Tunturibacter gelidoferens: one gene and its partner. The protein of the gene in region 2 interacts with the protein of the main gene of each other region in a pairwise test. Links are inferred from orthologs where the notes say so. Each region holds a gene or a part of one and is shown on either strand. Other genes may lie near its edges.

The links.
Region 1: the proteins of RBB81_RS11475 (region 2) and RBB81_RS04290 interact in binary tests that used the Escherichia coli proteins (3 or more experiments, as listed by UniProt). The link is inferred for Tunturibacter gelidoferens from one-to-one orthologs.

Annotation. Positions count from the first base shown.
Region 1 is NZ_CP132938.1:920,225-923,483, reverse strand. The notes cover bases 8-2,949. They hold RBB81_RS04290 (acyl carrier protein), read right to left. Parts: upstream 1,629-2,949; coding sequence 1,386-1,628; downstream 8-1,385. Other genes in these bases: RBB81_RS04285 (DNA recombination protein RmuC), read right to left, coding at 1,772-2,949; fabF (beta-ketoacyl-ACP synthase II), read right to left, coding at 132-1,382. Also shown: more of RBB81_RS04285, read right to left, coding at 2,950-3,259. UniProt on the Escherichia coli protein: Carrier of the growing fatty acid chain in fatty acid biosynthesis.
Region 2 is NZ_CP132938.1:2,586,681-2,589,799, reverse strand. Bases 262-3,063 are described here. They hold RBB81_RS11475 (alpha/beta fold hydrolase), read right to left. Parts: upstream 2,240-3,063; coding sequence 1,283-2,239; downstream 262-1,282. Other genes in these bases: RBB81_RS11470 (nitroreductase family protein), read right to left, coding at 2,258-2,911; RBB81_RS11480 (UbiX family flavin prenyltransferase), read left to right, coding at 476-1,075. Outside these bases: RBB81_RS11485 (YkgJ family cysteine cluster protein), read left to right, coding at 1-93; RBB81_RS11465 (hypothetical protein), read right to left, coding at 3,073-3,119. UniProt on the Escherichia coli protein: The physiological role of BioH is to remove the methyl group introduced by BioC when the pimeloyl moiety is complete. It allows to synthesize pimeloyl-ACP via the fatty acid synthetic pathway through the hydrolysis of the ester bonds of pimeloyl-ACP esters.

The DNA of each region.
Region 1 (3,259 bases), 1.7 Mb from region 2 along the record:
TCTCCGCTTCGCTGCGGAATGACAACAAGGGAACAGGCAACGGCAAAAGCAGAGATTAAACTGAGGCTCGGCATTTGGCCGAGCCTCAGTTTAATTAGCGCGGTTGGTTTAATCAGTGCGGTTGGTGCGGCTTATTCGGTCCAGCGTTTGAAGACGAGAGAGCCGTTGGTGCCGCCGAAGCCGAAGGAGTTGGAGAGAGCGTAGTCGATCTTCGCCGGTAGAGGCTTGTTGGGGACGTAGTTGAGGCGGCACTGGGGATCGAGTTCGACGATGTTCATCGTGGGGGGCGCGATCTGGTGCTGCATGGCCAGAATGGTGATGCCGGCCTCGAGGCCGCCGGCGCCGCCGAGAAGGTGGCCGGTCATGGATTTTGTAGAGCTGACCAGGAGCTTGCCGTCGATCGCGCGTTCGCCGAAGACGTTTTCGATGGCCTTCGATTCGAGGGCGTCGCCGAGGGGCGTCGAGGTGGCGTGGGCGTTGACGTAGTCGATCTGGTCGGGCGAGATGCCGGCGACTTTGAGCGCGTGCTGCATGGAGCGGTAGCAGCCTTCGCCTTCGGGAGCCATGCCGGTCATGTGGAAGGCGTCGGCGGAGAGGCCGTAGCCTATGACTTCGGCGAGGATGTTCGCGCCGCGAGCCTTGGCGAACTCGAGCTCTTCGAGGATGAGAATGCCTGCGCCTTCGCCGACTACGAAGCCGTCGCGATCCTTGTCGAAGGGGCGGCTGGCGTGCTCAGGGTCGTCGTTGCGAGTGGAGAGGGCGCGCATGGCGGCGAAACCTGCCACACCGAGCGGCGTGATGGAGGCTTCGGTGCCGCCGGCGATCATGGCGTCGGCATCGCCGCGCTGAATGATGCGGAAGGCGTCGCCGATGGAGTGCGCCGAGGTGGTGCAGGCGGTCGCCGTGGCTTCGTTGGGTCCGCGTGCGCCGTACTTGATGGAGACGTGGCCGGCGGCTAGGTTGATGATGGAGCCGGGGATGAAGAAGGGCGAGACCTTTCGCGGGCCGCCGGAGAGCAGGTTGGAGTGTTCGCGCTCGATGACATCGAATCCGCCGATGCCGGAGCCGATGTGAACGCCGACCTGATCGCGATTCTCTTCGGTGATCTTGAGACCGGAGTGGGCCATCGCTTCGGCTGCTGCGGCCAGGGCAAAGTGGATGAAGCGGCCCATCTTGCGGGATTCTTTCTTTTCGACGAAGAGGAGAGGATCGAAGTCCTTAACCTCTGCAGCGAAGCGGACTGGATGGCCGGTGAGATCGAATGCCTTGATCTCGGCCATACCGCTTCGTCCGGCCATAAGACCTTCCCAAACCTCAGGGGCGGTTTTGCCGACCCCGCAGATCAGGCCGAGGCCGGTGACAACTACGCGACGATGCTCCATTGTTTACTTGGCCTTCTGGTTCTTTTCGATATAGTCGACGGCGTCTTTGACGGTCTTGATCTTCTCGGCATCCTCGTCGGGGATCTGGATGTCGAATGCTTCTTCGAACTGCATGACGAGCTCGACGACGTCGAGGGAGTCTGCACCGAGATCTTCCTGAAAGCTTGCGCCCGGGGTGACTTCTGCTTCATCCACCTGAAGCTGCTCGACAATAATCTGCTTTACCTTCTCGTCTACTGCTGCCATTTCGTTCTCCTGTTTACGTCTGGAATCTGAAGCCTGGATGTTTTGTCGCTCGAGGTCGACACGGCCAATCTCAAGCATACTGAGCGCCTCAGTGAGTGTAAAGCAACAGCGGGCGGCCGTGGGGAGTGGGCAAGAGGATCTTTTCAGTCTTCCTCGCCCGATGCCGCGAGCAACGGGGCGACGCCCGAGATGTCTTCGAAGCCGATGAGGTTGGATAGGGGGACGCCAGGGTCGATCGAGGAGACGTTTTTGAGGGCTTTGTTAATAGCGCGCGTACGGACCCCGAGCTTTTGGATGGTGTTCTGGACGGTGCCGACCTGATCTTCGACTTTCTGCATGAGGCCTCCGTAGGTCTCGAACTCTTTTTTGGCGCTGGAGAGGACGCGCCAGACCTCGTCGCCCTTCTTTTGAATAGCGAGGGTGTGAAAGCCCATCTGGAAGCTGGTGAGGATGGCCATGAAGGTTGACGGCCCGGCGATGGTGACGCGGCAACTGGACTGTATCTCGGACTGGAGGCCGGGGCGGCGGACGACCTCGGCGTAGAGATTCTCGGTGGGCAGGAACATGATGGCGTGCGGCATGGTGGTGGGTGGATCGATGTATTTGTCGCAGATGCGCTTGCCTTCGGCACGGATGCCGCGCTCAAAGGCCCGGCCTGCCGCAGCGATCTCTTCGACGGTTCCGGCTTCGTAGGCGTGTTCGAGGCGCTCCCAGTCCTCTTTGGGGAACTTGGCGTCGATGGCGAGGAGGGTGTAGCTGTCGGGGCCGGTCTGACCTTCGCCGGAGGGGAACTTGAGCGCGTATTCGACGGACTCGAGGGTTCCGGGTTTGATGCGGGCGTTTTTGATGTACTGCTCGGGAGAGAACATCTGCTCTAGCTGCTGGCCGAGCTGGAACTCGCCGACGACGCCGCGTGATTTGACGTTAGAGAGAACGCGCTTGAGATCACCGACGCCGGTGGCTAGCTCCTTCATCTCACCGAGGCCCTTCTGGACTTCTCCGAGGTGCGTGGTGACCTGGCCGAAGGATTCAGTGAGGCGGGTCTGGAGTGTGGCGTGGAGTTTTTCGTCGACCGTGACACGCATCTCTTCGAGCTTGGCGGTATTGGCGTCGTTGAGTTTTGTGAGGCGGTCTTCGACGGTGAAGCGGAGCTTCTCCTGCTGGTCGTTGGCTTCGCCGGAGAGCTCGTTGAGGCGGCTGTGGAGGGCTTCGCGAGCCTCGATCTGGTTGCGGTTGACCTCGCCGATGAAGTAGGTGAGGCGCTGCGCGATGGCGTCGAGGTTTTGCTGAACGGCGGTGCGGAGGACTTCGTCGGAGGTCTTATTGTCGCTGCGAAAGGCGTTGAGCCCGTTCTGTAGAAGTCCGCTGAGTTCGGCGATGGTTGCGGTGATCTCGGTGCGCAGGCTGGTGAAGTCTGCTGCTGCTGCTTCGCGGGTACGGCGGGCTTCGTCGGCGGCGCCGGTGCGCAACTGGGCGAGTTCGCTGCGGAGGTGACGGTCGAGCGCGTCGTTTCGCGCGTCGAGGCGGGTGAGATGGTCGGGAAGCTGGGCGAGACGTGGGTCCGTCGCCGGGGCAGGTTGCTTGCGGAGCAGAAGGAGGACGAGGCAGATCAGATTGGCGGCGGCGAGGGC
Region 2 (3,119 bases):
ATCCCCGCCCAGGAGGAAGCCAGCAATCAGACCTTCAACGCCGCCCACGCTCTCCACGGCCAGACTCTCATTGCCTACGCCCTCCGCCAATGACCTCGCCAAATCGCAAAGCAGCCAAATAAACTGTCAAGCCCTCGCCAGTCATCCCTGACATGCGATCCCCGCGTAACTCATTGCAAATAGAACTCCTGTACCCCAAAAATTTCGCCCCGAGAGATGGCGTATCAGTTACAGCCGGTCCGCTATAATTGAACGTAGAAGCATCAAAGCAAGTGGCCCGGCGAACCTGCTGGGCCACTTTTCTTTTCACCCTACGAAAGGAAATGCCGTAACCCCATTGTTTAGACGATTTTGCCAGTAACCCCTTTATTTAGAAGATTTTACCGAAACGGGAAATCGCCATGTACTTCAAAATAATAGGCTTACGCTCGAGATACCCCCAGGGGGTAGCCCCAAGGGGTGATAATCAGACCTGATGCCAGAACCTAGCAAAATCACCCTAGCGATCACCGGAGCCAGCGGCAGCATCTACGCCGCCGAGATCCTCCGCGCCCTGGCCGCCGACGAGCGCGTAGCAAAGATCAACTTCGTCGCCTCCGACAGCGCCCTCCGCGTCTTCGCCGAAGAGCTCAACCTGAGCGGCCGCAACGACCTCGCCGAAAAGCTCCTCGGCTCCTCCTGCCCCAAACTCCAACAGCACGCCGAAAACGACATCGGAGCCAACATCGCCAGCGGCAGCTACCCGACCGACGCCATGATCGTTCTACCCTGCTCCATGGGCACCCTGGCAAGCATCGCCAACGGCCTAGCCGCAAACCTCATCCAACGCGCCGCTGACGTCTGCCTCAAAGAGAACCGCCCCCTCATCCTCTGCATCCGCGAGACACCCTTCAACCGCATCCACATCCGCAACATGCAGCTGGCCTCCGACGCCGGAGCCACCATCTTCCCCGCCATCCCCACCCTCTACAACCATCCCCAAAGCACACAAGAGATGGCCCGCAACTTCATCCACCGAGTCCTGGCCCACATCGGTCTGCCCCAACCCAACGCCTACCAGTGGCAACCCGACTAGAAACCTTTGTCCCTGCCGGACGGGCCTCCTGCGCGGAGAGCGGTCACTTCGTGACGCGTATACCGGTCACGGCTAGAACGAACCTTGAAGGTTCTCCCGTTGGTCGAAATCAATCTCTCCCCCGACCAACGGGAGGACCAGCCGAAGGGGTCTACAAGTCACGAAGTAACCGCCCCACGCGAAGTGGGCCCGTCCGGCAGGACCGCTCTAATACCCCGCAGCAAACGTCCTGCCACCCCCGCGCATAGGCGGCTGCGCTCGCAAAAACTCCACCGTCCCCTCGACCACCGGCTTCGCACACTCCGCTGGAGCCAGGTGCCCGCACCCTTCGACGATATCCAGCACAGACTGCGGCACACTCTTATGGATCGCCTCGCCCGACGCCAGCGGAATTAACTCATCCTGCGCGCCCCACACGATCAACATCGGCTGCGAGATATTATGCAAACGAAAGTCCAGCAGATCTCGCCCGCCGATCATCGAAGCCGTACTGCGATTCACCACCCACGCATTGGCCTGCAGCTTCCGCACCATCGCCTCCGCCGCAAAGTCAGGAATAACCCGAGGCTTCGGCGTCAGAATCGCAATCAACTTCCTTACCCCAGCCGGATCGCTCGGAGTAAACAACTCCGGCCCAAACGTAGCCGGAAAATACAGCCCCGCACTGTCATACACCATCAGCCGATCCACCATCTCCGGATGATCCAGCGCAAGCTTCATCACGACCCAGCCGCCCATCGACCATCCACCAACATCTGCCCTCGCAACATGCACCGCCTGCATAAACTGAGCCACAGTCTGCTCCTGCAGCGAGATCGAGTAGCTCACATCGGGCTTGGGCGATCGGCCGAAACCAAGCAGATCCGGCACGTACACATGAAATCCCTGCGCAGCCAGCGCAGGAATCATCGCCCCCCAGTCTTCCCCCCGAGCCCCCAACCCATGAACCAACACCAGCGGCGTGCCACCCCCGCCCGCCGGTCCCGCCTCAAAATAATGGAGCCTGTACCCGCCAGCTTCGACATACTCGCTCTTCACGCCCTCGCGCCACAGATGAAATCGAGTGTGCTGATCCGCAACCCAAAGGGGATATCGATAAAAGATCAGCCCGGCCGAAATCATCAAAAGCAAGAGAACAGCCAAAACGCGCAGTGCAAGCTTCATAGCAGAATCATCTCCACCTTACAGCTTCAGAGGCTTGCCAAACTCTTCGCCAAATACGGTATGTCCGATCTCAAATCGACCGCCATCGAACTTGTCCGGACCCTTTACATGCCCAATCGCCAATAGCGCAACTACCCAATAGCTCAGCGGAAGCCGCAGTACCTCATGCACCTTGTCCTGTTCGAACCCTTCCATCGGCGCGGTGTCATATCCCATCACCTCCGCCATCAACATCATGTGCGTAAACGCCAGCATCACCTGCTTATTCAGCCAACCCTGCATCTGTCCGCTGCTGAAGCTCGACATGTAGTTCAGCACGCTGCTCTGTGCCTGCGCCGCGTAACTCTCCGGCATCCCGCCTTTGCGTCCCTTCTCGAGTATCAGGTCCAGATCCTTACGCCATCCATCTGTATCGCCGCAGGCCACAATTACCGCCGACGCCTCTTCCACCTTGCCCTGGTTGTAACTCGCTCCACGCAGCTTCTTCTTCTGCTCCACCGACTGCACCACGACAAACCGCCAGGGCTGAAGGTTGTACCCGCTCGGTGCATGCAGACCCGCATCGAGAATCTGGCGCAGGTCCTCAACAGGAATCGACGCACCATCAAAACTTGGTGTCGCTCTGCGCTCCTGAATTGCCTGACTCAATGTCTTTTTATTTTTTGTCGTCATTTCTTTCTTATCCATATCAATAGAGTGACAGTTTTAACCTGGAAGGTGAGTCTTCGTCCGGCGCATTGCCTATCGTCCTGCAGAAACGATTCTCAAGATATCACTACCCCATCAAACCCTTATCAGTCATCTGAAATGATGCTGCGATCCTCGCCGTGTGTTCAATGAATCTGGCTCATCGCCTGTTCCGTCGCGAAGGGGTTCTGAC